Regions from separate parts of the Oceanobacillus sp. FSL K6-0118 genome, predicted to be linked through region 1. Evidence: a T-box and tRNA genes for the amino acid it is inferred to sense, from the RefSeq annotation. Region 1 holds a T-box; the other holds one or more tRNA genes.

Region 1 (14,676 bases):
CCAGGAAAATAGGAGGTTGTAATGACGTCATTAGCTCCAGTTGACTGTTTGATCAAACGGTTTATGAAAGTTGACTTTCCTACATTCGTCGTTCCAACAATAAATACATCTTTGTTATTGCGATAATGTTCTATCTGACCTGATAACTCTCCTATTCCATGGCCTTTTTTGGAGGAAATTAAGAAGACATCTAAAACTTTAATCCCAGCATCTTTTGCTTGGGATCTCAGCCACTGTATTAATTTTCGCTGATTCGTCGATTTAGGTAAAAGATCCACTTTATTACCAACTAAAATAATTGGGTTATCACCCGTTATACGCGGTAAACTTTTAATTAAACTTCCATTCACATCAAAAATGTCGATGAGATGAACAACTAACCCATTTGCATTCCTAACAGAACTAACCATCTTTAAAAAGTCATCATCCGTTATGGAAACATCTTGTATTTCATTATAATGTTTTAAACGAAAACACCTTTTACAAAGAATGTCTTCTTTCCCTAATGATGATTTTGGCGTGTACCCTGGTTTGTCTGGACTTATCGTTTGAATTTGTGCCCCACAACCCTGGCAAAATATTTCTTCCAACTCTATTCCTCCCAGCTGATTTTCCCTTGATTTCTTAACTTTTTCAATATAATACGTTCAATTTTTCGATTTATCCTTGTAATCTTACCATCAGTTTGGACAATTGGAACAACTAAAATAGTATATAAACCTGCACTATTTCCTCCAAGAACATCTGTTAAAACTTGATCGCCAATGACAACAATCTCTTCTTTTTTTAAGCCCATATTTTTTTGAACTTTTTTAAATGCTCGCTTTAATGGCTTCCTTGCACTATAAATAAATGGCGTATCTAATGGTTCTGAAAAAACCTTTACTCGATCGACATTATTGTTTGATATAATCGTTATTTTAATATCATGTTCCTTCATTAAGTTAAACCACTCGATTACTTCAGGTGTCGCATGTTCAACATCCCAAGCTACCAATGTATTATCTAAGTCGGTAATAATCCCCTTGATTCCCTTATCTTTTAATGATTCAGGTTGGATATCGAAAATACTTTTTACATACTTATTTGGTAAAAATCTACTTAGCACCTTATTTCTCCTTATCGTGTTTTAAATATAATTGTTGCTCGTCGCTTTATTCAAATTCTTCTCGTTAACGTTCATACAGCTAATTAAGAAGTAATACACTAATCCTACAATAATTTACCATATAATAAAAGTTCTATACTATTCCTTTTTTTGTAAAGCTATTAAAAAATTTGGCGTTCGTCATTAAGTTTGGCGAATGCTTTGTTGCACTTATACAGGAGATGAAATTTCATAATTGAAGAAAATAGAAATTATATGCTAAATTTCATGAAAAATACCCAATTTTTCGATAAAAAATCAAGAAATCGTTCGACAAATTTCAACACATTCCGAGTTGTGGATAACATTACTAACATTTTCAACAGTCGTTACACTTTGTAATACAAGGAAAAATCCATTATTACCCACAACTTATCTACAGTCCATTGTAGATAAGTTGCGTCTTGTCCTAGTTTAAGAAACATGTTAAATTATTATTAACTTAAAGTTAAGTAACTTATTATTCGCTATTAGGTTGGGCGAATGCACACCTATGCAGATTATAAAGTTTATACTTTTACTTTGACAATCTGCTAAGAGAGTATTTTTTGAAGGATGGCGCAATAAAGTATTTTTTAGGAGGGCTGCGAATGGAACATTTATCTGATGAACTACTATTAGAATCATACTACACAGCCAACGATTTAAATTTAAGCCCTGACTTCATTTCCTTAATTGAAGAAGAAATCCATAGAAGAAGTCTTTCACACAAGATTAAACGAATTAAATCTAGTTAATCCTTAACGTGAAATTCTCTTGTTAACTTTTCCTATTATCCTACCTTATTTATAAGGTAGGATTTTTTTTACAAGTATGGAAAGGTTTAAAATCTTTCCAGTTTGTTTAGGAACGATTAAGACATCCGCCCAACCTAAAGCAAACGGGAAACTTTTTAATCGAGCCAAAATTAATGTTCCTAATTTAATTTCTATGGACAGGCACGAAACAAGCTACCGCCTCATAAAGATGTTATATAGGCAAATACCCAAGCAAGATCGATGGATTTACCACTTTAGGAGGTGCATGTGTTTGTCTGGAATATTAACCGTTCTTGCTCTTCTTGTTAAGGAAGTACTCTTTTTTGTATCCTATGTAAAAAATCATGCCTTTCCTCAACCTTTACCACCGGAAGAAGAATTAAAGTATATTAAAGAAATGCAAGATGGCAGTAAAATTGCACGTAATAAACTTATTGAGCATAACTTACGGCTAGTAGCTCATATTGTAAAAAAATTTGAAAATACCGGGGAAGATATAGAGGATCTAATCTCAATCGGTACAATAGGATTAATCAAAGGGGTAGAAAGTTTTTCATTAAATAAAGGTACTAAACTAGCAACATACGCAGCACGTTGTATAGAAAATGAAATTCTAATGCATTTGAGGGCATTAAAAAAGGTTAAAAAAGATGTCTCCCTACATGACCCGATTGGCCAAGATAAAGAAGGAAACGAGATTAGTCTTATAGATATATTAGAGGCAGAAAACGAGAATATCATTGAGTACATCCAGTTAAATATGGAAATTGAAAAAATGCAGGAATATTTTACTATTCTAGATAAACGTGAGCGTGAGGTTATCATTTACCGATATGGCTTAAACAATACTAAAGAAATGACTCAAAGAGAAATTGCAAAAAAATTAAATATTTCACGAAGTTACGTATCCCGAATTGAGAAAAGAGCATTAATGAAAGTGTTTCATGAGTATTATCGAAAAGAAAGAGATAACTCTTAAAAGACATAATGAAACTTATTCAGTGGGATTTCTTTCAACCCCACTGAATGTAGTTGAATCTGAACATTTATCACACCTAAACGGGCAGTAAGACCCCCTACATCAATCCCAAAAGAAGGTGGTGGGAGACCGACTGTCCGTAAAGATTCGATATACGACTAACCATCAATAAGATATGAAGGAACTCCCCATTAATGGTAGTCTTTTTATTTACAGTCTCTTTATCATTAACATAATTAATTCAGCAGCATGTTTAGCAGCTTTATCAAGGAATTGGTCAAAAGAGATAGATGATTCTTTCCCCGCAATATCTGATAACGCTCGAATGATAACAAAAGGTCTCCCATATTGATAACATACTTGAGCAACTGCAGCAGCTTCCATTTCTGCAGCAATCATTGTTGGAAATTTTTCCCTTACGAGTTCTACCCTTTTAGAATTATCCATGAAAGAATCTCCCGTTGCAATAATCCCTTCCGCATAATTCAATCCGATTTCTTTGATGGCTTCTATTGCCGATTGAACTAAATTTTGATCAGCTTCAAACATTGGTGGTTGACCAGGAACTTGTCCATACTCATAGTCAAATGCAGTAACATCCACATCATGATGTACAACTCTATTGGAAATAACAACATCCCCAACTTCTAATTGTTCCGAAAATCCACCCGCTGAACCAGTATTGATAACAGTAGTTGGAGAAAATCTTTCATGCATGATGGTTGTCGCCATTGCCGCATTTACCTTACCAATTCCGGATTTTAATAATACAACTTTTTTTCCTTGTAATTGACCTTCAACAAAGAAACAACCAGCAACAGTATGTTCACTTTTGTTAGTCATGTTTTCTAGTAATAAACTTATTTCTTCATCCATCGCTCCTATTATGCCGATTGTCATAAAAATGTTACCTCCATTTTACATTCGTTTACTGATATTTTTTCCAGTCATTTTCTTTTAATAATTCAATTTTTGTAGGTTGCCAACCTTCCCCATCTTTCCAAGATAGATATACACGATATACCTCTGACTGATTTGAATCCGAAACAGTAGCAACCACTTTTTGATCGCCACCATTTGCTATCCACCATTCTTGATAATTACCATCTACCAATCCTGTAGCGGATTGAATAGCATCTGTCATCTCTTTTCGATCTTGTGACCCTTCTGAATAATTTACAGTATGAGGTCCTTCTTGTTCGGTTCCAACCGGTTGCCAATCTCCCACATATGCTTTAACTACATTATCATCTGAAGGATCAACTTCTTTTGTTGTAACCTCTTGATCCTCTTCTTGATTTTCCTCTTTATTCTCTTTATTCTCTTTCTCTAATTCTTCCCCATCATTTCCTTTATTTTCTGATGATGGATCTTCTTGTTTATTGTTCGTACTAGATCCTGTTTCAGTTGTTGTATCATTTTGTGCTTGTTCTGTTTCTTCTGTAGGAGTACTATCTCCACCACCAAACAACCAAATACTTATTAAAGAAATAAGAAGGATAATACCAAAAACGATTAAAAATGAAATTAACTTTGTGCTTTTTCGACGTTTATCATATTTATTAATACGTGAGCTTTTTTGTTCTGCAGTCACTTAAACTCCCTCCCTACTTATTCTACTATTTTATCATAATTGAAATCATTACTAATATTAAAGTACCATTAAAAAAACATGGCGTTCGCTTTAGGCTGGCGAATGTTTTAGTTACTCTGATCAAACAGGATAGAGCTTTCTGCCAAAACGAAAAGCAGGAGTAGACTTCTCCTGCTTCATTTGGCTATTCTACTTTAATTATTTTAACCTGTATGTCCCCACCAGGAGTTGATACAGTTACTTCTGAGCCAACTTCTTTTCCAATTAAACTTTTTGCCATTGGAGAATCATTTGAAATTTTTCCTTCAAAGGGATCTGCCTCAGCACTCCCTACTATTGTATATGTTTCTTCTTCGCCATTAGGAAGTTCCGCAAAAGTTACAGATTTACCTAATGACACGATATTAGCATTTGCTTCATCATTTTCAATAATAACAGCATTTCGGATCATTTTTTCAAGCTGTGTAATTCGTTGTTCAACAAACGCTTGCTCATCCTTAGCTGCATCATATTCAGAGTTCTCGGATAAGTCACCAAAATCGCGAGCTATTTTAATACGTTCCACTACTTCCTGTCTGCGATCCGTTTTTAAGTATTCTAATTCCTTTTCAAGTTTCTCTTTCCCCTCAATTGTCATGTAATAACTTTTCTCTACGGCCATTAAAAAACACTCCTTTTCGCACTAAACATATCAAATGAACGATACAAAACGTTCTAAATATTAGTAGTTATAAATATGCTAATCATAACTATGGCAGAATTCAAACAAATAATCAAGAGTTTTATTTGTTATTTTCATGCTTCTTTGATAATAAATTCTCTATTTTAGAAGCCATTAAATCAATTGCGACATGGTTTTCTCCACCTTCTGGAATGATAATGTCTGCATAACGTTTCGTTGGCTCTATAAATTGTAAATGGGATGGTCTTACTTCAGTTAGATATTGTTCAATGACAGAATCCAAGGATCTACCACGTTCTTTAATATCACGTCTAAGCCTTCGTATCATTCGGATATCAGGATCCGTATCAACGAATACTTTTATATCCATTAAATTAAGTAATCGCTGATCTTCTAAAATCAGGATACCTTCGATAATGATAACATCCTTTGGTTCAACAAAAATAGTTTTATTTGAACGGGTATGTAACTTATAGTCATAAATCGGTTTGTTTATCGATTTATTGTCTAATAAATCATGCAAATGCTCTATAAGTAAATCATTATCAAATGCTAAAGGGTGATCATAGTTCGTCTTTAATCTTTCTTCAAATGGAAGGTGGCTTTGGTCTTTATAATAATAATCTTGTTCAATAACCAAAATGGTTTTATCCAAAAATTTATCACAAATAGATTTGGTCACGGAGGTTTTTCCACTACCACTACCACCAGTAACACCAATAATAACTGGTTTTCTTTTCATATGTATAACTCCTTTTATACCTTCTTACTACTAAGAGCGACTCCATCCCCTATTGGCACGATAGATGTATTAAATTCAGGGTGATTCATTAGAAAATTATTATACTTTATTATTTTTTCAACCATTTTTTCATATCGTTTAGGGGTGGCTTCGGGGTTAGCTACAAACCCTCTAAACAAAACATTATCCGTAATGATTAATCCGTCTGAATTCAACAACGGTAAAGAAAGCTCAAAAAACCGTTGATACTGGCCTTTTGCAGCATCAATAAATATTAAATCAAACTTATCGTCTGTATCCATTAATTCATTGAGTTTCTCTAAAGCATCTCCAAAAATAACATCGATATTCTTTTCTTTATTTAAAAGTTTAATATTTTGAATAGCTTGTTTATAGCGAACCTCATCTCTCTCCATTGTTACAATTTGAGATTTCGGACTTGCCTCTAGCATTCGTAGTGCCGAATAGCCAATTGCTGTTCCTATTTCCAAAATCCTTTTTGGTCTTTTAATTTGAATAATTTGCGTTACAAAATGCATACTAACCTGATCCATAATGGGAATATTATCTTCTATGGCTTGTTCTTCCAGCTCTTTAATCCAAATGTTTTTATCTGGAAGTGTATGTAACAAATAGTTATTTATTAAATCATCCATCTTAAGTACCTCTTTCATTATTAGAAACTGGGTATTCGCTAGTATCTAGCGAATACCCTAGCTGCATTACGCAGGAGAAGAAAGTTTAAACTTTCTTCACTAAAAAAATTAGAAATATGAATGAACTTCTTATTTTCTTCTTATTTTAATTCAAATATTTTTTTCTATTTTCATTATGTTCATCATAGGTTTTCGCATAATGTATTTTTCCTTTACGGTCATGTAAGAAAAATAAATAGTCGGAACCCTTCGGTTGCAATACCGCCTCTAAAGAGCTTTTAGAAAAATTCGCAATTGGACCGATCGGTAGACCTTTAATTCGGTAGGTATTATACGGTGATTCTACTTCTAAATGTTTGTATAAAGTAGTTTCTAAATGTTCACCAGTTGCATATGCAACTGTAGGATCTGTTTCTAATCGCATTCCTTTTTTCAATCGATTGTAAAATACACCTGCTATTTCTTTCCTTTGCTCATTATTACTAGCCTCTTTTTCAACTAGTGAAGCAAAAGTTAATACTTCATGGAGACTAAATTCACTTTTTTCTATTTGGTCCATATAAGGTGATACAACATCTTGAGTTTGTGAAACCATCTTTTCAATTATTGATTGTATCGAAGGCTTCTCTTCATCATATCGATAAGTAGCAGCAAATAAATAACCTTCTAATGGTGAAATAATTTCATCCTTTAATATATCTTTAGGTAAGATAGAATATTTCTCCATCAGCTTAACTATAAAGTCTTTATCATTAGCGACTTGTAAGAATTCCTCTTTTGAAAAATTAAAGTTCTTTGCATAAATTTCAGCTATTTGATCAATATTTAACCCTTCAGGAATCGTAACAGTATATAATGCTGTAGTTTTTCCCTTTTGTAGGCTTTCTGTTATTTCATCCAAAGTCATAGATGGGGTGAACGTATAATTACCCGCTTGAAAATTAGATTCATTATTTACTTTTATATAAAATAGATAAATGATTGCATTTTTGATAACACCGTTTTCCTCTAAAATATTAGCTATAGTAGAAGAAGAAGAACCTAAAGGTATTTCTACGGTAATCTTCTTATCGCTGGTAGGATCTACTGGTTTTAAAGCAGATTTTACATAAAAATAGCCTGCTATACCACTTATGCCTATTATTAAAACGATTGCTAAAATTACCAAAGATACTATCTTTCTAACCTTACTTGCTTCTTCATTAGTCGCAATGAGATTGTCCACAAACTCACCTTTGGATTTCTTTTTGGACATTCGGTTCCCCCCTCATTCGACTTATTATACTAAAAAAGACTAATATTATCCATGATTTTCACTATACTTATACTTATGTAACATAAAAAAACTGACACCAAAATTGGTATCAGTTTAGTTTCATTCACATTTTATGAATCCAATTCTTCATCAGCAAGAGTATTCAACATTTCTTCAACCATTTCCCATTCCTCATCAGATTCAATTGGAAATAACGTCAAATCCTCTTTTTCTGTTTCCTCATATTTAAAAGCATAAACCTCAACTTCTTCATCATCGGCCTGCTCAACAGGTACTACCGCAATATAAGAGTCTCCTGTTTGATCAACATCAAAAGTAAAAAGAACTTCAAATAAATGTTCTTCTCCATTTTCGTCAGGAACAATGATACGTTCTTTTTTATCCAGCGACACACTCTCACCTCATTTTTGATCTAAATATCCTTGTAATATCATAACTGCAGCCATTTTATCAATTACTTTTTTTCTTTTTTTTCGACTAACATCTGCCTCTAACAGAATTCTTTCAGCAGCCATAGTTGTTAATCTTTCATCCCACATAACAATTGGAATGTTAAAAGTGTCTTCAATATGTTCTGCAAAACGTTCAGATGCTTCTGCCCGCTCTCCTATTGTACCATTCATGTTCTTAGGAAGACCAACTATAGCCTTACCAATTTCATGTTCTTTTATTATTTTAGAAAGTTCGTCATCTGCAGATGTTATATTTGTTTCATCCCAATAAATGGTGGTTAAACCTTGTGCTGTCCAACCGAGTGCATCACTTATTGCAACCCCAATCGTTTTGGAGCCAACATCAAATCCTATAATTTTCATTTAATCCGCCTTTTTTTGTTCCAAATAAGATTTTACTAGTTCTTCTATCACTTCGTCACGTTCAACTTTTCTTATTAGATTTCTGGCATCATTATATCTAGGAATATATGCTGGGTCACCTGATAATAAATATCCGACAATTTGATTAATTGGATTATAACCTTTTTCTTTTAAAGAACCGTGGACTGTGAAAAGTATTTCTTTTATGTCCTGTTCGTATGGTTCTTCAGAAAAGTTAAACTTCATTGTTTTATCAATTGAACTCATTTTGACACCCCGTTCTTAGAAAAACTATCATTTTCTTTAACTATTGGAAGCATACCATATGTTTATATAAAGTTAAACTTATTATTTATTTAATTGTCTCCAACACGTAATCTTTTGCGGATTGAATAGCTTCCAAGATCTTGGCAGGATCTTTACCACCTGCTTGAGCCATATCTGGACGACCTCCCCCGCCGCCGCCACAAATTTGTGCAGCCTGTTTAATTAACTTACCTGCATGGAAACCTTTCTCAACTAAATCCTTCGATACACCAGAAGCAAGTTGAACCTTTCCGTTGTTTTCTGTTGCTAATAAGATGATACAAGAACCTAACTTTTGTTTTAAATCATCAATCATATTTCTTAACTGGTTCATATCTCTTACATGAACTTGTTGAGCTAATAAGGTTACACCTTCTATGGTTTCAACCTGTTCCATAACCTGCGAACTTTCTGCATTTGCAAGTTTTGCACTTAATGATTCATTTTCTTTTTGCAATTGTTTCATTTCATGGAACATATTTTCAATACGTTCTGGAAGACTTTCTTCATTTGATTTAAATAAATTAGCTGATGTATGCAAAATATTTAATTTTCCATTTAAATACTGATAAGCTTCTTTACTAGTTACAGCCTCAATCCTTCTAGTTCCTGCTCCAATCCCGCTTTCCGAAACAAGTTTAAATAGACCTATTTCGGATGTGTTTTTAACGTGGCATCCCCCACATAATTCTAAACTAAAATCTCCCATTTGCACGACACGAACAATGTCTCCATATTTTTCACCAAATAGTGCCATTGCTCCCATTTCTTTCGCTTCTTGTAGTTTTTTAAGACTTATTTCCACTGGAATGGCTTCCCATATTTTCTCATTAACAATTTCCTCGACTTTTCTTAACTCTTCATCAGATAATGGATTAAAATGAGAAAAGTCGAATCGTAATCTTTCTGGTGTTACTAAAGAGCCCGCCTGATTCACATGAGAACCGAGTACATCTTTTAACGCCTGATGAAGTAAGTGTGTTGCTGAATGGTTCTTAATAATAGAATTACGGAATTCAGAATCCACAGCCGCTTTAACCATATCATTTACATTTAATTCTCCATCTTTGACTATAACACGGTGAATATTCTGGCCTTTTGGAGACTTCTGTACATCCTCAACAAGGGCAGAGGCATTATCAATATAGATCCATCCCTTATCCGCAACTTGTCCGCCACTCTCAGCGTAAAATGGAGTTTTATTTAAAAATAGGAAAACCGTATCTCCTGTTTTAGCAGTATTAATCATTTCACTTCCGTCAAATAATGCAACAACCTTGGTATCAATCTCTAAATTATCATAACCGATAAATTCACTGTCAACTTCAATTTCACTTAATACAGTATCTTGAACTTGCATAGAGTCTACTTTTTGTCTTGCATTTCTTGCCCGGCTACGTTGTTTATCCATTTCTTTGTTATATCCAGCTTCATCAATAGAGAAACCATGTTCTTCCACATATTCCTCTGTTAATTCTTTAGGGAAACCGTATGTATCATATAAACGGAATACTTCCTCCCCAGGGAATACTTTACTTCCATTTGCTTTCTCTTTTTCAATAATCGTTGTTAATATCTCTAATCCATCATTCAATGTTTCATGGAATCGTTCTTCTTCCACTTTTACAACAGATCCAATAAATTCTTTTTGTTTTAACACTTCTGGGTAAAAATCTTTCATAATTTCCCCAACTGTTTCTACTAATTCATACATAAATGGCTTATTAATACCAATTTCTTTAGCAAATCTTACAGCTCTACGTATGAGTCTTCGTAAAACATATCCTCTACCTTCATTCGATGGTAATGCACCATCACCAACGGCAAAACTAACTGTTCGAATATGGTCAGCAATTACTTTAAATGCAGTATCACCTTCCATTGATTTCCCATACGTCGTAGTAGCTAATTCTTCTGTTTTCCGGATGATAGGTAAAAATAAGTCTGTCTCGAAGTTTGTAGGTGTATTTTGAATTACCGAAGTTACACGTTCTAATCCCATACCTGTATCAATGTTTTTCTTTGGTAAAGGCGTATAGGTGTGATCTGGGTTATGGTTAAATTGAGAGAAGACTAAGTTCCAAATTTCTAAATAACGGTTATTCTCTCCACCAGGATATAATTCAGGATCATTCGGGTCATTTCCAAATTCTTCTCCTCTATCATAAAAAATCTCTGTATTTGGACCACTCGGACCCTCACCAATATCCCAGAAGTTTTCTTCAATACGGATAATTCTTTCTTTCGGTAATTTAATATCATTTAACCAAAAGTCATAAGCTTCATCGTCTTCTGGGTGAACCGTAACGGATAATAATTCTGGATTAAGATTCAACCATTTTTCATCCGTTAAAAATTCCCAAGCCCATTCAATCGCTTCTTTTTTAAAATAATCGCCAATAGAAAAGTTTCCTAGCATTTCAAAAAACGTATGATGCCTAGCTGTATATCCGACATTTTCGATATCATTGGTACGAATAGCTTTTTGGGCATTAACCATACGTGGGTTTTCCGGTATAACACGACCATCAAAATATTTCTTTAAAGTCGCTACTCCACTGTTAATCCATAATAGAGAGGGATCATCCTTAGGAACTAGAGATACACTTGGTTCCACGCGATGACCTTTCTCCTTAAAAAAATCAATATACATTTGTCTAATTTCTGCTGATGTTAATTGTTTCATACATTAATCCTCCAATATCGACTTATTAAATGATGAAATCTTTAAGAACAAAGGCGCAAGCGCCCGTTTAGCGACGTACGGACTGGACTGAGCCGTAGGAGATAAAGGAAACACGACGAACGGAGTGAGTCGATGTTGACTTATCGTACGGAGGTGAAGGAAGTCTCGCTAGTCGCTGGGCGCTGGAGCCGGACGTGGCTATTTCTGTATCTAAGTGATCCACAGCCATACAAATTTTAGAATTCCTAGATAACTAAAAAAAACTCCTCTCTGCATGCATGCAGGGACGAGATTTTCGCGGTACCACCCTATTTATGAACTAATTTTTCGTTCATCACTTAGATCATCATAACGGTATGAAACCGGCGAGTATTAATCGCACTCCAGTGTAGCTTTCCATGATTTTGAACTAGGATTTTTTTCAGCCAATGAAAACCCTTCTCTAGAAGCCAAATAATCATGTACTTTTCACCTTCAATGTTTTTATATTAATTTATTATAAAGAAGACTTCCATCAGTGAGGTATTTCCTTCATCCCCCACTAATGGTTAGTCGAACTTATCAGACCTTTACAGGCAGTCATGTGTCCATAACAAACTGAAATTCCTTATACTTTAATCCTTTAAAAAAGACAGACTTTATTAAAGTATAAAAAATATTAAAGTACTTGTCAATTACGAATAGGTATTGTAGAAATATGTGTTACAATCACTTTAATAATTGACATGACGGGAACTGCTAAAATCATTCCGATAACACCAAACAGTTGACCTCCTAATAAAAGGACAAAAATAATAGCAATAGGATGAATCGCCACGCTCCTACCTACTATGTACGGAGATAACAAATTTGCTTCTATAATTTGAATAACGAAAATACTAACAACGGCAAATAAGACTAATTTGATAGAATTTGTCGTTGTAAAAGCTATAATAACAACAGGTACTGCACCAATAATAGGTCCAAAATAAGGAATAATATTCGTAACTCCCATAATAACGCCTAATAACAAAGAGTAATCAATATTCAAAAACCTGAAAATAATAAATGCTGTTAAGCCAACAAAAAAGCAAACAATAAATTGTCCACGAATGTAATCCCCTAAACTATCATCTATCGCGTGAACAATTTTGGTTGTTCGTGTTTCATACTTTTTAGGAATGAATTTCTTCAAAAATAATTTGATTTTGTCATAGTCCTTTAAAAAATAAAAAACCAGTACCGGAATCACTGTAATGGTAATGACCATATCAAAAATTTTCGTATAACCACTAATTATTTTTGTTAATAATTGATCTAGTGAATCCTCTACATTAATAAAAAATTCATCCATTTTATCGTGTACGGTTTCCGGCATGAATGAGGTATATTCATATAAACTATAAATCATCGTTTGATACGTTTTTGTCATTTCTGGTAAGTGATTAGCCAAATCTTGAATTTGTTGGATAATTAAAGGATAAAGTTTATATACCAAATATCCAACCCCACCAAAAAACAAAATATAAATAAGTAAAATCGCTATTCCTCTATGAATGTTATAACTACAAAGCTTTTCAATAACAGGATATAGTAAGTAAGCGATTAAGCATGAAATTAAAAATGGGGTTAATAGCTTCCATAGGAAAACAAAGATTTTACCATAATAAGGAAAGGTTTTTATAAGTAAAAAAGCAAAAAGTATGAATAGTACTCCAAAAATAAGCCAGTATATAATTGATATTCTCTTTTCATCACGAAACATAATTAGAACCTCCTTAGCTTTATTTTTTATAACTAAGGAGTTCTATTGTAATCTTAGTTCTTCTTCCGAAAATAAATCATTTAATGAACTTAAACTACCATCCGCTTCGATTTGATGAACCGCTAATTCATTATTTACTACCGTCATTTCGATGAAACAAGACCAACAATAAAAATTCTGTGCTCCTATTTTTCCAATATCTTTGCTATTACAATTAGGGCAACGCATTATCATCTAAACACCTCTTTTTTTGATGAGTTTTCAATGATAGGCTTGCCCATTTTTTTCCAAAATATACTATTTAATCCATAAAATCATACGGAGATAACTCTTCATCGGTATTTTCAGATTCTAAGACTTGCATTTTTTCAATATCCAGTCTTTTAGAAAGTCGTTCATTTAGTGATGTATATCTCCTGTTTGTATCAATCGTTTGGATACCTTTTAAAAATGCGTTTTTTTCACCACAAATAATTAAAGAATCCTTACTTCTTGTAATGGCGGTATATAATAAATTTTTTCTTAGCATTCTATGATAGGTTGTAACTACCGGAAATACTACTATTGGAAATTCACTTCCTTGTGATTTATGGATGGAAATGCAATATGCATGTGTAAAATTCACATAATCTTTTCTAGGATATACTACTTCCCTATCGTCATAAGAAATCACTATTTGTTCTTCATTTTCCTTATTTTCATCAGGCTTAAAGATAGCCACAATTTCACCAATGTCTCCATTATAAACCCCATCTTCCGGTTGATTCACTAATTGAATGACTCTGTCGCCTACACGATAAATAACGTCTTGGAATCTAACTTCTCTTTTTCCTTTTTTCCTTGGGTTAATCAATTGTTGGAGCTGCTCATTTATAACGGTTATCCCCGCCTGTGAACGATACATTGGTGCAAGAACTTGCATGTCATTGTAATCGATACCTTTAGCATTCGCCTTCTCAAAAATAGTTGTTATCGCCTGAATCATCTGATATTCATTACATGAAATAAAACTGAAATCCTTCGCGTTTTTTAAAGATTCAACTGTACAATTATTATTTTTTATTTCATGTGCCAGTTGTATAATCTTTGATCCTTCTTTTTGTCGGTATACTTCATTTAAGCTTACAGAAGGAATATAACCACTATTTAATAAATCAGAAAGAACCTGCCCAGGCCCAACAGAAGGAAGTTGATCCTCATCACCAACTAATAATACTTGCATATCATTTGGTATAGCCTTAAATAAACTATTTGCTAACCAGATATCTACCATGGAAAACTCATCAACAAT
Region 2 (14,676 bases), 2.1 Mb from region 1:
AACAACGCTATCGTCAGCGATATTTAGATTTAATTACTAATATGGAAAGTAAAGAAACTTTCATTCTACGTAGTAAAATTATTCAATCCATGCGTGAATATTTAAATAATCATGGTTATTTAGAAGTAGAAACACCAATGATGCATAGTATCCCTGGTGGAGCTGCAGCACGCCCATTTGTTACTCATCATAATGCACTCGACATCCCGCTATACATGCGTATCGCTATCGAATTGCATTTGAAACGTCTTATTGTCGGTGGATTAGAGAAGGTTTATGAGATTGGACGAGTATTCCGTAATGAGGGTGTATCGACGCGTCATAACCCTGAATTTACAATGATAGAACTATACGAAGCATATGCTGATTATCACGATATTATGGACTTAACAGAAAACCTAGTTGCACATATTGCAAAAGATGTACTTGGGGAGACGAAGATTTCCTATGGCGAATATGAAGTTGATCTAGAGCCGAAATGGAAGAGAATTCATATGGTTGATGCAGTTAAAGAAGAAACAGGTGCTGATTTTTGGAATAAAATGAGCGATGAGGAAGCTCGCGAACTTGCAAAGGAATATGGTGTTGAAGTAAAAGAAACAATGACATTTGGACATGTTGTTAATGAGTTCTTTGAACAAAAGGTAGAAGAAACATTAATTCAACCAACCTTTATTTATGGTCACCCTGTAGAAATTTCACCATTAGCTAAGAAAAATAAAGAAGATGAACGATTTACAGATCGCTTTGAGCTATTTATTGTTGGTCGTGAACATGCGAATGCATTTAGTGAATTAAATGATCCAATTGACCAACGTGAACGTTTTGAAGCACAAGTGAAAGAAAGAGAAGAAGGAAACGATGAAGCGCATCTTATGGATGAGGATTTCCTAGAGGCGTTGGAATATGGTATGCCTCCAACAGGTGGGCTTGGAATAGGTATTGATCGTCTAGTCATGTTATTGACCAATTCACCATCTATTAGGGACGTTCTTTTATTCCCTCAGATGCGTAATAAATAATATAAAGGCTTTGAACTAATACTAAGTTTTAGTTCAAAGCTTTTTTTCATGCTGCAAAAAAATGGCGGTATTATGAGTGCTTAAAAATACTAATTGGTAAAAATGTTAGGAACGTGTAAAGATGAGAATGTACGATCTTAACTTTTTAAGGAAGTTTCATTAGGGCAAACAGGTAATATAAAGTACCAACGAAAATTACCTTCAAAGAATTGCACTCGAAAATCCAACTGGGAGAATTATTAAGCACAGGCTAATTTAAAAGGGAAGTAAAGATAAAACAATTAGTCAGAAGCAACTCTATATTAACTTTGTTAACTTTTTGTAAAAAAGTACTTGATTTTAATATGGATAAGTGGTAAATTATTAAACGTTGCTTCTCTAATAAGAGAGACAACAAAAAAGAGTTTTAAAAAAGTGTTGACTTTCAAAACTCGCCATGTTATATTAATAAAGTCGCTGTTACAAAGCGGTGATAAACATTTGCTCTTTGAAAACTGAACAAAACAACCAGTATGTTAAGATAAAAGAAACTCGTTTTCTTTTAAAATAGAAGGTAACACTTCTAAAAGCTAAGAGATAGAATTAATTATGTTAATTCTAAACAAACTTTTTTGGAGAGTTTGATCTTGGCTCAGGACGAACGCTGGCGGCGTGCCTAATACATGCAAGTCGAGCGCTGGAAGCTAATTTCATCCCTTCGGGATGAAATTAGTGGAAAGAGCGGCGGACGGGTGAGTAACACGTGGGCAACCTACCTATAAGACTGGGATAACTCGCGGAAACGTGAGCTAATACCGGATAATACTTTTTATTGCATAATAAGAAGTTTGAAAGGCGGCGTAAGCTGTCACTTATAGATGGGCCCGCGGCGCATTAGCTAGTTGGTGAGGTAAAGGCTCACCAAGGCAACGATGCGTAGCCGACCTGAGAGGGTGATCGGCCACACTGGGACTGAGACACGGCCCAGACTCCTACGGGAGGCAGCAGTAGGGAATCTTCCGCAATGGACGAAAGTCTGACGGAGCAACGCCGCGTGAGTGAAGAAGGTTTTCGGATCGTAAAACTCTGTTGTTAGGGAAGAACAAGTCAGGTAGTAACTGACCTGACCTTGACGGTACCTAACCAGAAAGCCACGGCTAACTACGTGCCAGCAGCCGCGGTAATACGTAGGTGGCAAGCGTTGTCCGGATTTATTGGGCGTAAAGCGCTCGCAGGCGGTCTTTTAAGTCTGATGTGAAAGCCCACGGCTTAACCGTGGAGGGTCATTGGAAACTGGAGGACTTGAGTGCAGAAGAGGAGAGTGGAATTCCATGTGTAGCGGTGAAATGCGTAGAGATATGGAGGAACACCAGTGGCGAAGGCGACTCTCTGGTCTGTAACTGACGCTGAGGAGCGAAAGCGTGGGTAGCGAACAGGATTAGATACCCTGGTAGTCCACGCCGTAAACGATGAGTGCTAGGTGTTAGGGGGTTTCCGCCCCTTAGTGCTGAAGTTAACGCATTAAGCACTCCGCCTGGGGAGTACGGCCGCAAGGCTGAAACTCAAAAGAATTGACGGGGACCCGCACAAGCGGTGGAGCATGTGGTTTAATTCGAAGCAACGCGAAGAACCTTACCAGGTCTTGACATCCTTTCGACCTCCCTAGAGATAGGGATTTCCCTTCGGGGACGAAAGTGACAGGTGGTGCATGGTTGTCGTCAGCTCGTGTCGTGAGATGTTGGGTTAAGTCCCGCAACGAGCGCAACCCTTGATCTTAGTTGCCAGCATTAAGTTGGGCACTCTAAGGTGACTGCCGGTGACAAACCGGAGGAAGGTGGGGATGACGTCAAATCATCATGCCCCTTATGACCTGGGCTACACACGTGCTACAATGGATGGTACAAAGGGCAGCGAAACCGCAAGGTCAAGCAAATCCCATAAAACCATTCTCAGTTCGGATTGTAGGCTGCAACTCGCCTACATGAAGCCGGAATCGCTAGTAATCGCGGATCAGCATGCCGCGGTGAATACGTTCCCGGGTCTTGTACACACCGCCCGTCACACCACGAGAGTTGGTAACACCCGAAGTCGGTGAGGTAACCTTTTGGAGCCAGCCGCCGAAGGTGGGACCAATGATTGGGGTGAAGTCGTAACAAGGTAGCCGTATCGGAAGGTGCGGCTGGATCACCTCCTTTCTAAGGATTATTACGGAACATCCAGGTTTGGATGAAGCATACTGTGTTGTTTGGTTCAGTTTTGAGAGAGCAAATCTCTCTGAAACTTTGTACCTTGAAAACTAAATAAGAGTAAACAAGACATCAAATTTTAAAGCGATAAAACGCTTATTCATTGTAAACTTAGTTAAGTGAATAAGGGCGCACGGTGGATGCCTTGGCACTAGGAGCCGATGAAGGACGGGACTAACACCGATATGCCTCGGGGAGTTGTAAGTAAACATAGATCCGAGGATTTCCGAATGGGGAAACCCACTGTTCGTAATGGAACAGGACTTATGTCTGAATACATAGGGCATAAGAGGCACACCCAGGGAACTGAAACATCTCAGTACCTGGAGGAAGAGAAAGCAAATGCGATTTCCCAAGTAGCGGCGAGCGAAACGGAAACAGCCCAAACCAGAGAGCTTGCTCTCTGGGGTTGTAGGACACTCCACAAGGAGTTACAAAGAAATTCTTTAGATGAATCAACCTGGAAAGGTTAGCCAAAGAGGGTAACAGCCCTGTAATCGAAAAAGAATTTCCTCCGGAGTGGATCCTGAGTACGGCGGAACACGTGGAATTCCGTCGGAATCCGGGAGGACCATCTCCCAAGGCTAAATACTCCCTAGTGACCGATAGTGAACCAGTACCGTGAGGGAAAGGTGAAAAGCACCCCGGGAGGGGAGTGAAAGAGTACCTGAAACCGTGTGCCTACAAGTAGTCGAAGCGCGTTCATGCGTAACGGCGTACCTTTTGTAGAATGGACCGGCGAGTTACGATTGTATGCAAGGTTAAGTGGAAGACACGGAGCCGTAGCGAAAGCGAGTCTGAATAGGGCGATTTAGTATGCGGTCGTAGACCCGAAACCGTGTGATCTACCCATGTCCAGGGTGAAGGTCAGGTAACACTGACTGGAGGCCCGAACCCACGTATGTTGAAAAATGCGGGGATGAGGTGTGGGTAGGGGTGAAATGCCAATCGAACACGGAGATAGCTGGTTCTCTCCGAAATAGCTTTAGGGCTAGCCTCAAGATGATGAGTACTGGAGGTAGAGCACTGATTGGACTAGGGGCCCTCATCGGGTTACCGAATTCAGTCAAACTCCGAATGCCAGATACTTAAACTTGGGAGTCAGACTATGGGTGATAAGGTTCATAGTCGAAAGGGAAACAGCCCAGACCACCAGCTAAGGTCCCAAAGTATACGTTAAGTGGAAAAGGATGTGGAGTTGCTTAGACAACCAGGATGTTGGCTTAGAAGCAGCCACCATTTAAAGAGTGCGTAATAGCTCACTGGTCGAGTGACTCTGCGCCGAAAATGTACCGGGGCTAAACGTATCACCGAAGCTGTGGATTGTTCTTACGAACAATGGTAGGAGAGCGTTCTAAGTGCTGTGAAGTCAGACCGTGAGGACTGGTGGAGCGCTTAGAAGTGAGAATGCCGGTATGAGTAGCGAAAAAAGAGTGAGAATCTCTTTCACCGAATGCCTAAGGTTTCCTGAGGAAGGCTCGTCCTCTCAGGGTTAGTCGGGACCTAAGCCGAGGCCGAAAGGCGTAGGCGATGGACAACAGGCAGATATTCCTGTACCACCTCATGACCGTTTGAGCGATGGGGGGACGCAGTAGGATAAGGAATGCGCACGGATGGATGTGTGCGCCCAAGCAGTGAGAAAGTCAGGTAGGCAAATCCGCCTGGCCATTTCAAGCTGTGATGGGGAGGCCTTCTGGCCGAAGTTCCTGATTTCACACTGCCGAGAAAAGCCTCTAGCAAGGTCACAGGTGCCCGTACCGCAAACCGACACAGGTAGGCGAGGAGAGAATCCTAAGGTGAGCGGGAGAACTCTCGTTAAGGAACTCGGCAAAATGACCCCGTAACTTAGGGAGAAGGGGTGCTCTACGGAGTAGAGCCGCAGTGAATAGGCCCAAGCGACTGTTTAGCAAAAACACAGGTCTCTGCGAAGCCGAAAGGCGAAGTATAGGGGCTGACACCTGCCCGGTGCTGGAAGGTTAAGGGGAAGAGTTAGGGCTTTCGCCCGAAGCTTAGAACCGAAGCCCCAGTAAACGGCGGCCGTAACTATAACGGTCCTAAGGTAGCGAAATTCCTTGTCGGGTAAGTTCCGACCCGCACGAAAGGTGCAACGACTTGGGCACTGTCTCAACGAGAGACCCGGTGAAATTATACGATGCGTGAAGATGCGCATTACCCGCGACAGGACGGAAAGACCCCGTGGAGCTTTACTGTAGCCTGATATTGAATGTCTGTGCAGCTTGTACAGGATAGGTGGGAGCCTTAGAAACGTGAGCGCCAGCTTACGTGGAGGCATCCGTGGGATACCACCCTGGCTGTATGGACCTTCTAACCCAGGACCGTGATCCGGTTCGGAGACAGTGTCAGGCGGGCAGTTTGACTGGGGCGGTCGCCTCCCAAAAGGTAACGGAGGCGCCCAAAGGTTCCCTCAGAATGGTTGGAAATCATTCGCAGAGTGTAAAGGCAGAAGGGAGCTTGACTGCGAGACCTACAAGTCGAGCAGGGACGAAAGTCGGGCTTAGTGATCCGGTGGTTCCGCATGGAAGGGCCATCGCTCAACGGATAAAAGCTACCCCGGGGATAACAGGCTTATCTCCCCCAAGAGTTCACATCGACGGGGAGGTTTGGCACCTCGATGTCGGCTCATCGCATCCTGGGGCTGTAGTCGGTCCCAAGGGTTGGGCTGTTCGCCCATTAAAGCGGTACGCGAGCTGGGTTCAGAACGTCGTGAGACAGTTCGGTCCCTATCCGTCGTGGGCGTTGGAAGTTTGAGAGGAGCTGTCCTTAGTACGAGAGGACCGGGATGGACATACCGCTGGTGTACCAGTTGTTCCGCCAGGAGCATAGCTGGGTAGCTACGTATGGAAAGGATAAGTGCTGAAAGCATCTAAGCATGAAGCCCCCCTCAAGATGAGACTTCCCATCATTTTAAATGAGTAAGATCCCTCAGAGACGATGAGGTTAATAGGTTTGAGGTGGAAGCGTGGCGACACGTGGAGCTGACAAATACTAATCGATCGAGGACTTAACTAAATTCTTTCGATGTCTTGATTTACTCTTATTTAGTTTTTAAAAAAAGGCTTGCTTTTTCGACAAGCAATGATATAATATATCTTGTCTTAATTAATTAAATGTCTGGTGACGATGGCGGAGAGGTCACACCTGTTCCCATACCGAACACAGAAGTTAAGCTCTCCAGCGCCGATGGTAGTTGGGGGTTCCCCTGCGAGAGTAGGACGTTGCCAGACTTAATTAGGAGGATTAGCTCAGCTGGGAGAGCACCTGCCTTACAAGCAGGGGGTCACAGGTTCGAGCCCTGTATCCTCCACCATGCCGGCCTAGCTCAATTGGTAGAGCAACTGACTTGTAATCAGTAGGTTGGGGGTTCAAGTCCTCTGGCCGGCACCACTTTTAAGAGCCATTAGCTCAGTCGGTAGAGCATCTGACTTTTAATCAGAGGGTCGAAGGTTCGAATCCTTCATGGCTCACCATTATGCGGGTGTGGCGGAATTGGCAGACGCGCTAGACTTAGGATCTAGTATCTTCGGATGTGGGGGTTCGACTCCCTTCACCCGCACCATAAACATCATTACACGCGGAAGTAGTTCAGTGGTAGAACACCACCTTGCCAAGGTGGGGGTCGCGGGTTCGAATCCCGTCTTCCGCTCCAGACCCTATTTGCCGGGGTGGCGGAACTGGCAGACGCACAGGACTTAAAATCCTGCGGTAGGTGACTACCGTACCGGTTCGATTCCGGTCCTCGGCACCATATGCGCCCGTAGCTCAATTGGATAGAGCGTTTGACTACGGATCAAAAGGTTAGGGGTTCGACTCCTCTCGGGCGCGCCATATAAAACGGGAAGTAGCTCAGCTTGGTAGAGCACATGGTTTGGGACCATGGGGTCGCAGGTTCGAATCCTGTCTTCCCGACCATTATTCAACGGGGCCTTAGCTCAGCTGGGAGAGCGCCTGCTTTGCACGCAGGAGGTCAGCGGTTCGATCCCGCTAGGCTCCACCAACTTTTAATTTGCTCTTTGAAAACTGAACAAAACAACCAGTATGTTAAGATAAAAGAAACTCGTTTTCATTTAAAATAGAAGGTAACACTTCTAAAAGCTAAGAGATAGAATTAATTATGTTAATTCTAAACAAACTTTTTTGGAGAGTTTGATCTTGGCTCAGGACGAACGCTGGCGGCGTGCCTAATACATGCAAGTCGAGCGCGGGAAGCTCTTCTGATCCCTTCGGGGTGAAGAGAGTGGAACGAGCGGCGGACGGGTGAGTAACACGTGGGCAACCTACCTATAAGACTGGGATAACTCGCGGAAACGTGAGCTAATACCGGATAATACTTTTTATTGCATAATAAGAAGTTTGAAAGGCGGCGTAAGCTGTCACTTATAGATGGGCCCGCGGCGCATTAGCTAGTTGGTGAGGTAAAGGCTCACCAAGGCAACGATGCGTAGCCGACCTGAGAGGGTGATCGGCCACACTGGGACTGAGACACGGCCCAGACTCCTACGGGAGGCAGCAGTAGGGAATCTTCCGCAATGGACGAAAGTCTGACGGAGCAACGCCGCGTGAGTGAAGAAGGTTTTCGGATCGTAAAACTCTGTTGTTAGGGAAGAACAAGTCAGGTAGTAACTGACCTGACCTTGACGGTACCTAACCAGAAAGCCACGGCTAACTACGTGCCAGCAGCCGCGGTAATACGTAGGTGGCAAGCGTTGTCCGGATTTATTGGGCGTAAAGCGCTCGCAGGCGGTCTTTTAAGTCTGATGTGAAAGCCCACGGCTTAACCGTGGAGGGTCATTGGAAACTGGAGGACTTGAGTGCAGAAGAGGAGAGTGGAATTCCATGTGTAGCGGTGAAATGCGTAGAGATATGGAGGAACACCAGTGGCGAAGGCGACTCTCTGGTCTGTAACTGACGCTGAGGAGCGAAAGCGTGGGTAGCGAACAGGATTAGATACCCTGGTAGTCCACGCCGTAAACGATGAGTGCTAGGTGTTAGGGGGTTTCCGCCCCTTAGTGCTGAAGTTAACGCATTAAGCACTCCGCCTGGGGAGTACGGCCGCAAGGCTGAAACTCAAAAGAATTGACGGGGACCCGCACAAGCGGTGGAGCATGTGGTTTAATTCGAAGCAACGCGAAGAACCTTACCAGGTCTTGACATCCTTTCGACCTCCCTAGAGATAGGGATTTCCCTTCGGGGACGAAAGTGACAGGTGGTGCATGGTTGTCGTCAGCTCGTGTCGTGAGATGTTGGGTTAAGTCCCGCAACGAGCGCAACCCTTGATCTTAGTTGCCAGCATTAAGTTGGGCACTCTAAGGTGACTGCCGGTGACAAACCGGAGGAAGGTGGGGATGACGTCAAATCATCATGCCCCTTATGACCTGGGCTACACACGTGCTACAATGGATGGTACAAAGGGCAGCGAAACCGCAAGGTCAAGCAAATCCCATAAAACCATTCTCAGTTCGGATTGTAGGCTGCAACTCGCCTACATGAAGCCGGAATCGCTAGTAATCGCGGATCAGCATGCCGCGGTGAATACGTTCCCGGGTCTTGTACACACCGCCCGTCACACCACGAGAGTTGGTAACACCCGAAGTCGGTGAGGTAACCTTTTGGAGCCAGCCGCCGAAGGTGGGACCAATGATTGGGGTGAAGTCGTAACAAGGTAGCCGTATCGGAAGGTGCGGCTGGATCACCTCCTTTCTAAGGATTATTACGGAACATCCAGGTTTGGATGAAGCATACTGTGTTGTTTGGTTCAGTTTTGAGAGAGCAAATCTCTCTGAAACTTTGTACCTTGAAAACTAAATAAGAGTAAACAAGACATCAAATTTTAAAGCGATAAAACGCTTATTCATTGTAAACTTAGTTAAGTGAATAAGGGCGCACGGTGGATGCCTTGGCACTAGGAGCCGATGAAGGACGGGACTAACACCGATATGCCTCGGGGAGTTGTAAGTAAACTTAGATCCGAGGATTTCCGAATGGGGAAACCCACTGTTCGTAATGGAACAGGACTTATGTCTGAATACATAGGGCATAAGAGGCACACCCAGGGAACTGAAACATCTCAGTACCTGGAGGAAGAGAAAGCAAATGCGATTTCCCAAGTAGCGGCGAGCGAAACGGAAACAGCCCAAACCAGAGAGCTTGCTCTCTGGGGTTGTAGGACACTCCACAAGGAGTTACAAAGAAATTCTTTAGATGAATCAACCTGGAAAGGTTAGCCAAAGAGGGTAACAGCCCTGTAATCGAAAAAGAATTTCCTCCGGAGTGGATCCTGAGTACGGCGGAACACGTGGAATTCCGTCGGAATCCGGGAGGACCATCTCCCAAGGCTAAATACTCCCTAGTGACCGATAGTGAACCAGTACCGTGAGGGAAAGGTGAAAAGCACCCCGGGAGGGGAGTGAAAGAGTACCTGAAACCGTGTGCCTACAAGTAGTCGAAGCGCGTTCATGCGTAACGGCGTACCTTTTGTAGAATGGACCGGCGAGTTACGATTGTATGCAAGGTTAAGTGGAAGACACGGAGCCGTAGCGAAAGCGAGTCTGAATAGGGCGATTTAGTATGCGGTCGTAGACCCGAAACCGTGTGATCTACCCATGTCCAGGGTGAAGGTCAGGTAACACTGACTGGAGGCCCGAACCCACGTATGTTGAAAAATGCGGGGATGAGGTGTGGGTAGGGGTGAAATGCCAATCGAACACGGAGATAGCTGGTTCTCTCCGAAATAGCTTTAGGGCTAGCCTCAAGATGATGAGTACTGGAGGTAGAGCACTGATTGGACTAGGGGCCCTCATCGGGTTACCGAATTCAGTCAAACTCCGAATGCCAGATACTTAAACTTGGGAGTCAGACTATGGGTGATAAGGTTCATAGTCGAAAGGGAAACAGCCCAGACCACCAGCTAAGGTCCCAAAGTATACGTTAAGTGGAAAAGGATGTGGAGTTGCTTAGACAACCAGGATGTTGGCTTAGAAGCAGCCACCATTTAAAGAGTGCGTAATAGCTCACTGGTCGAGTGACTCTGCGCCGAAAATGTACCGGGGCTAAACGTATCACCGAAGCTGTGGATTGTTCTTACGAACAATGGTAGGAGAGCGTTCTAAGTGCTGTGAAGTCAGACCGTGAGGACTGGTGGAGCGCTTAGAAGTGAGAATGCCGGTATGAGTAGCGAAAAAAGAGTGAGAATCTCTTTCACCGAATGCCTAAGGTTTCCTGAGGAAGGCTCGTCCTCTCAGGGTTAGTCGGGACCTAAGCCGAGGCCGAAAGGCGTAGGCGATGGACAACAGGCAGATATTCCTGTACCACCTCATGACCGTTTGAGCGATGGGGGGACGCAGTAGGATAAGGAATGCGCACGGATGGATGTGTGCGCCCAAGCAGTGAGAAAGTCAGGTAGGCAAATCCGCCTGGCCATTTCAAGCTGTGATGGGGAGGCCTTCTGGCCGAAGTTCCTGATTTCACACTGCCGAGAAAAGCCTCTAGCAAGGTCACAGGTGCCCGTACCGCAAACCGACACAGGTAGGCGAGGAGAGAATCCTAAGGTGAGCGGGAGAACTCTCGTTAAGGAACTCGGCAAAATGACCCCGTAACTTAGGGAGAAGGGGTGCTCTACGGAGTAGAGCCGCAGTGAATAGGCCCAAGCGACTGTTTAGCAAAAACACAGGTCTCTGCGAAGCCGAAAGGCGAAGTATAGGGGCTGACACCTGCCCGGTGCTGGAAGGTTAAGGGGAAGAGTTAGGGCTTTCGCCCGAAGCTTAGAACCGAAGCCCCAGTAAACGGCGGCCGTAACTATAACGGTCCTAAGGTAGCGAAATTCCTTGTCGGGTAAGTTCCGACCCGCACGAAAGGTGCAACGACTTGGGCACTGTCTCAACGAGAGACCCGGTGAAATTATACGATGCGTGAAGATGCGCATTACCCGCGACAGGACGGAAAGACCCCGTGGAGCTTTACTGTAGCCTGATATTGAATGTCTGTGCAGCTTGTACAGGATAGGTGGGAGCCTTAGAAACGTGAGCGCCAGCTTACGTGGAGGCATCCGTGGGATACCACCCTGGCTGTATGGACCTTCTAACCCAGGACCGTGATCCGGTTCGGAGACAGTGTCAGGCGGGCAGTTTGACTGGGGCGGTCGCCTCCCAAAAGGTAACGGAGGCGCCCAAAGGTTCCCTCAGAATGGTTGGAAATCATTCGCAGAGTGTAAAGGCAGAAGGGAGCTTGACTGCGAGACCTACAAGTCGAGCAGGGACGAAAGTCGGGCTTAGTGATCCGGTGGTTCCGCATGGAAGGGCCATCGCTCAACGGATAAAAGCTACCCCGGGGATAACAGGCTTATCTCCCCCAAGAGTTCACATCGACGGGGAGGTTTGGCACCTCGATGTCGGCTCATCGCATCCTGGGGCTGTAGTCGGTCCCAAGGGTTGGGCTGTTCGCCCATTAAAGCGGTACGCGAGCTGGGTTCAGAACGTCGTGAGACAGTTCGGTCCCTATCCGTCGTGGGCGTTGGAAGTTTGAGAGGAGCTGTCCTTAGTACGAGAGGACCGGGATGGACATACCGCTGGTGTACCAGTTGTTCCGCCAGGAGCATAGCTGGGTAGCTACGTATGGAAAGGATAAGTGCTGAAAGCATCTAAGCATGAAGCCCCCCTCAAGATGAGACTTCCCATCATTTTAAATGAGTAAGATCCCTCAGAGACGATGAGGTTAATAGGTTTGAGGTGGAAGCGTGGCGACACGTGGAGCTGACAAATACTAATCGATCGAGGACTTAACTAACTTCTTTTCATGTCTTGATTTACTCTTATTTAGTTTTCAGGATACAAATCCTAATTGAATATCAATTGTCTGGTAGCGATGGCGGAGAGGTCACACCTGTTCCCATACCGAACACAGAAGTTAAGCTCTCCAGCGCCGATGGTAGTTGGGGGTTCCCCCTGCGAGAGTAGGGCGCCGCCAGGCAAATGAAAAAACATCTAGGACAATCAACCTAGGTGTTTTTTGTTCTATAAAAAATCGATTTGAAAGAAGCTTTTCGTAAGGATAAGAAGCATAAAAACAAAAAAGTATACTTGTTGCATAAAAGGGTTTTACCACAGTATTAAAAAATATTTAGTATTTTATTAACGCTCTGGTAACAGGAAAAGAATTTATTCCAAGCCTTCCTCCTCAAATTTCTGGAAACAAAGAGGGTAGGTGGGAGATCAACTGCCCGTAAAGGTCCGATAAGTGCGACTAACCATCAGTGGGGATGAAGGAAAACCCCCTCTGATGGAAGTCTTCTTTATACTAAGTCGATGACAGGGAACCTAATTATAATAAGACAGCATAAAATTAAGGATTGACACATAAATTTTAATACCACTCTATCTTTAGAGTTGTTTTGTTATTATATCTTTTAGATAGGGGGGATTTCCTATAGTTTACGTAAATCAAATATTAGGAGAGGACTTTTATGTTATAGCAATTCGCTTACTAATTGCACTTCTTCTATCAGGACTTATTGGCTTTGAAAGAGAAATGAATAATCATTCTGCTGGCTTCCGTACACATATTTTAGTAGGTGTTGGTTCTTGTTTAATGATGTTAATGTCGCTCTATGGTTTTTCATCATTAATTGATACTTATGGTAATATACGTTTCGATCCTGCACGAATACCTTCATATGTAATTAGTGGTATCGGATTTTTAGGGGCAGGTACGATTATCGTTTACGGTGGAACAATAAGAGGTTTAACTACGGCAGCGTCTATTTGGACAGTGGCAGGTTTAGGATTAGTTGTTGGATTAGGTATGTATGGTGCGGCTATATTAGCTACATTAATTATATTAATTAGCTTAGTATTCCTGAACAACTTTGAAAAGTTATTTCAAAGTAGGCGTTCCTTTTCTTCCGTAAATATTACGATTGACCATAATACGAATCTGAGTTTATTAGTAAATTTATTTGAGCAATTTGATGTAAAAATTCTTTCTATTGAAATTACTAATATCGAGAAAAAAATGAGAAATGTTCAAATTAAAGTTGAAAGGAACAAAAGAATCGATAAAATAAACCTTTATGATGAATTATCAAGATTAACAGGGGTACGAAACATATCATAATTAAGCTTTAATTTATCTTATTATATTTTTTTAAGAAAAGTCACGTCCAGCTTTAGTGAGACCTCCCTTACCTCATGTCACGATAAGGAGAACCTGCCGACTTGGTCTTTTTTATCCTTCCTTTTGAACACGTGCTGTAAGGGAGTTTCCGCTTTTGATTCTAAAAATCTTACACGTATAATTAGGTGTAAGGTTTTGTTTTCAATAATTTTGTCTAAAATATATAAAAGGTATTTGCATCTCAAAAATGTTGGCGTATAATAAGAGTATAGTCAAAGATAGTCAAAGTCAAATGCATTGAAAATACTGACATTAACAACGTGCAAGAGGGGATGGATCTGATGAGTAATATCTCAGATATCATTGAGCAATATTTAAAAACTGTTTTTCAAATGAAAGGCCAAAATGCAATTGAAATAAAGAGAAGTGAAGTCGCCAATCGCTTCCAGTGTGTTCCATCACAAATTAATTATGTTATTAATACTCGTTTTACGTTAGAAAAAGGTTACATTGTAGAGAGTAAACGTGGTGGTGGAGGATACATTCGTATTATGCGAGTGAGGCATAAGGATAAATCTACATTAATTGATGAGATTATTGAAATGGCTAATCCAACTATATCCCAACGATCGGCTACTGACATACTAGATCGACTCTTAGAAGAGGAAATTATAACGGAACGAGAGGCGAAAATTATGCTAAGTGCCATGGAACGTACCACTTTAGCATTTAACCTTCCGTTAAGAGATGAAATACGTTCCAGAATCTTAACCGCTATGTTATCACAACTAAAGTATTTTTAGTTTAAATTTACTATACAAAGGGAATTACCTTGGCAGGTAGGAAAGTATAAAATCTTTCCCGTCTGCATAAGTGCAACTAAGCCATCCACCGAAAGGCTTGGCGGATGCCAAGTTTTCTAATACCAGTAGTTGTAAAGGGGGAAGAAACAGTGGAATGCCAAGAATGTCATAAACGTCCAGCGACACTGCATTTTACACAAGTTATTAATGGTAAAAAGACGGAAATAAGTGTATGTAATGTATGTGCAAAAGAAAAAGGTTATGTGACGTATCCAGAGGAAGAAGCTTATTCTCTTCATAATTTATTATCAGGTCTTTTTAATTTTGATACGTCGAAAATAGATAATCCAACTTTGCAGAAAGTGAAAGATCTGCAATGCCCACAATGTAAAATGACATTTGCTCAATTTAAGCAAGTTGGCAAGTTTGGATGTGCTACTTGTTATGAAACATTTTCGGATAAATTAGATCCAATATTAAGACGTGTTCATGCGGGTAATA

The links. The T-box of region 1 lies ahead of alaS (alanine--tRNA ligase). A T-box ahead of a tRNA ligase gene usually reads a tRNA of that ligase, here a tRNA-Ala.
Region 2: it has a tRNA-Ala gene. The T-box ahead of alaS (alanine--tRNA ligase) is inferred to sense a tRNA for this amino acid. The anticodon was not compared.

The regions. Positions count from the first base shown of each region.
Region 1 is NZ_JBBOVR010000001.1:2,409,563-2,424,238, forward strand. It holds gene yqeH (ribosome biogenesis GTPase YqeH) at 1-590, opposite strand, end outside; gene MHI02_RS12420 (YqeG family HAD IIIA-type phosphatase) at 593-1,108, opposite strand; gene MHI02_RS12425 (sporulation histidine kinase inhibitor Sda) at 1,738-1,884, shown strand; gene sigK (RNA polymerase sporulation sigma factor SigK) at 2,177-2,884, shown strand; gene mtnN (5'-methylthioadenosine/S-adenosylhomocysteine nucleosidase) at 3,095-3,784, opposite strand; gene MHI02_RS12440 (YrrS family protein) at 3,813-4,478, opposite strand; gene greA (transcription elongation factor GreA) at 4,663-5,139, opposite strand; gene udk (uridine kinase) at 5,261-5,902, opposite strand; gene MHI02_RS12455 (O-methyltransferase) at 5,917-6,558, opposite strand; gene mltG (endolytic transglycosylase MltG) at 6,704-7,813, opposite strand; gene MHI02_RS12465 (DUF1292 domain-containing protein) at 7,945-8,226, opposite strand; gene ruvX (Holliday junction resolvase RuvX) at 8,236-8,649, opposite strand; gene MHI02_RS12475 (IreB family regulatory phosphoprotein) at 8,650-8,916, opposite strand; gene alaS (alanine--tRNA ligase) at 9,002-11,641, opposite strand; T-box leader at 11,921-12,128, opposite strand; gene MHI02_RS12485 (AI-2E family transporter) at 12,312-13,385, opposite strand; gene MHI02_RS12490 (hypothetical protein) at 13,428-13,613, opposite strand; gene recD2 (SF1B family DNA helicase RecD2) at 13,687-14,676, opposite strand, start outside.
Region 2 is NZ_JBBOVR010000001.1:304,373-319,048, forward strand. It holds gene lysS (lysine--tRNA ligase) at 1-1,022, shown strand, start outside; rRNA gene MHI02_RS01485 (16S ribosomal RNA) at 1,631-3,196, shown strand; rRNA gene MHI02_RS01490 (23S ribosomal RNA) at 3,361-6,277, shown strand; rRNA gene rrf (5S ribosomal RNA) at 6,379-6,492, shown strand; tRNA gene MHI02_RS01500 (tRNA-Val) at 6,500-6,575, shown strand; tRNA gene MHI02_RS01505 (tRNA-Thr) at 6,577-6,652, shown strand; tRNA gene MHI02_RS01510 (tRNA-Lys) at 6,660-6,735, shown strand; tRNA gene MHI02_RS01515 (tRNA-Leu) at 6,740-6,824, shown strand; tRNA gene MHI02_RS01520 (tRNA-Gly) at 6,840-6,914, shown strand; tRNA gene MHI02_RS01525 (tRNA-Leu) at 6,925-7,013, shown strand; tRNA gene MHI02_RS01530 (tRNA-Arg) at 7,017-7,093, shown strand; tRNA gene MHI02_RS01535 (tRNA-Pro) at 7,101-7,177, shown strand; tRNA gene MHI02_RS01540 (tRNA-Ala) at 7,187-7,262, shown strand; rRNA gene MHI02_RS01545 (16S ribosomal RNA) at 7,400-8,965, shown strand; rRNA gene MHI02_RS01550 (23S ribosomal RNA) at 9,130-12,046, shown strand; rRNA gene rrf (5S ribosomal RNA) at 12,115-12,229, shown strand; gene MHI02_RS01560 (MgtC/SapB family protein) at 12,788-13,372, shown strand; gene MHI02_RS01565 (CtsR family transcriptional regulator) at 13,714-14,175, shown strand; gene MHI02_RS01570 (UvrB/UvrC motif-containing protein) at 14,325-14,676, shown strand, end outside.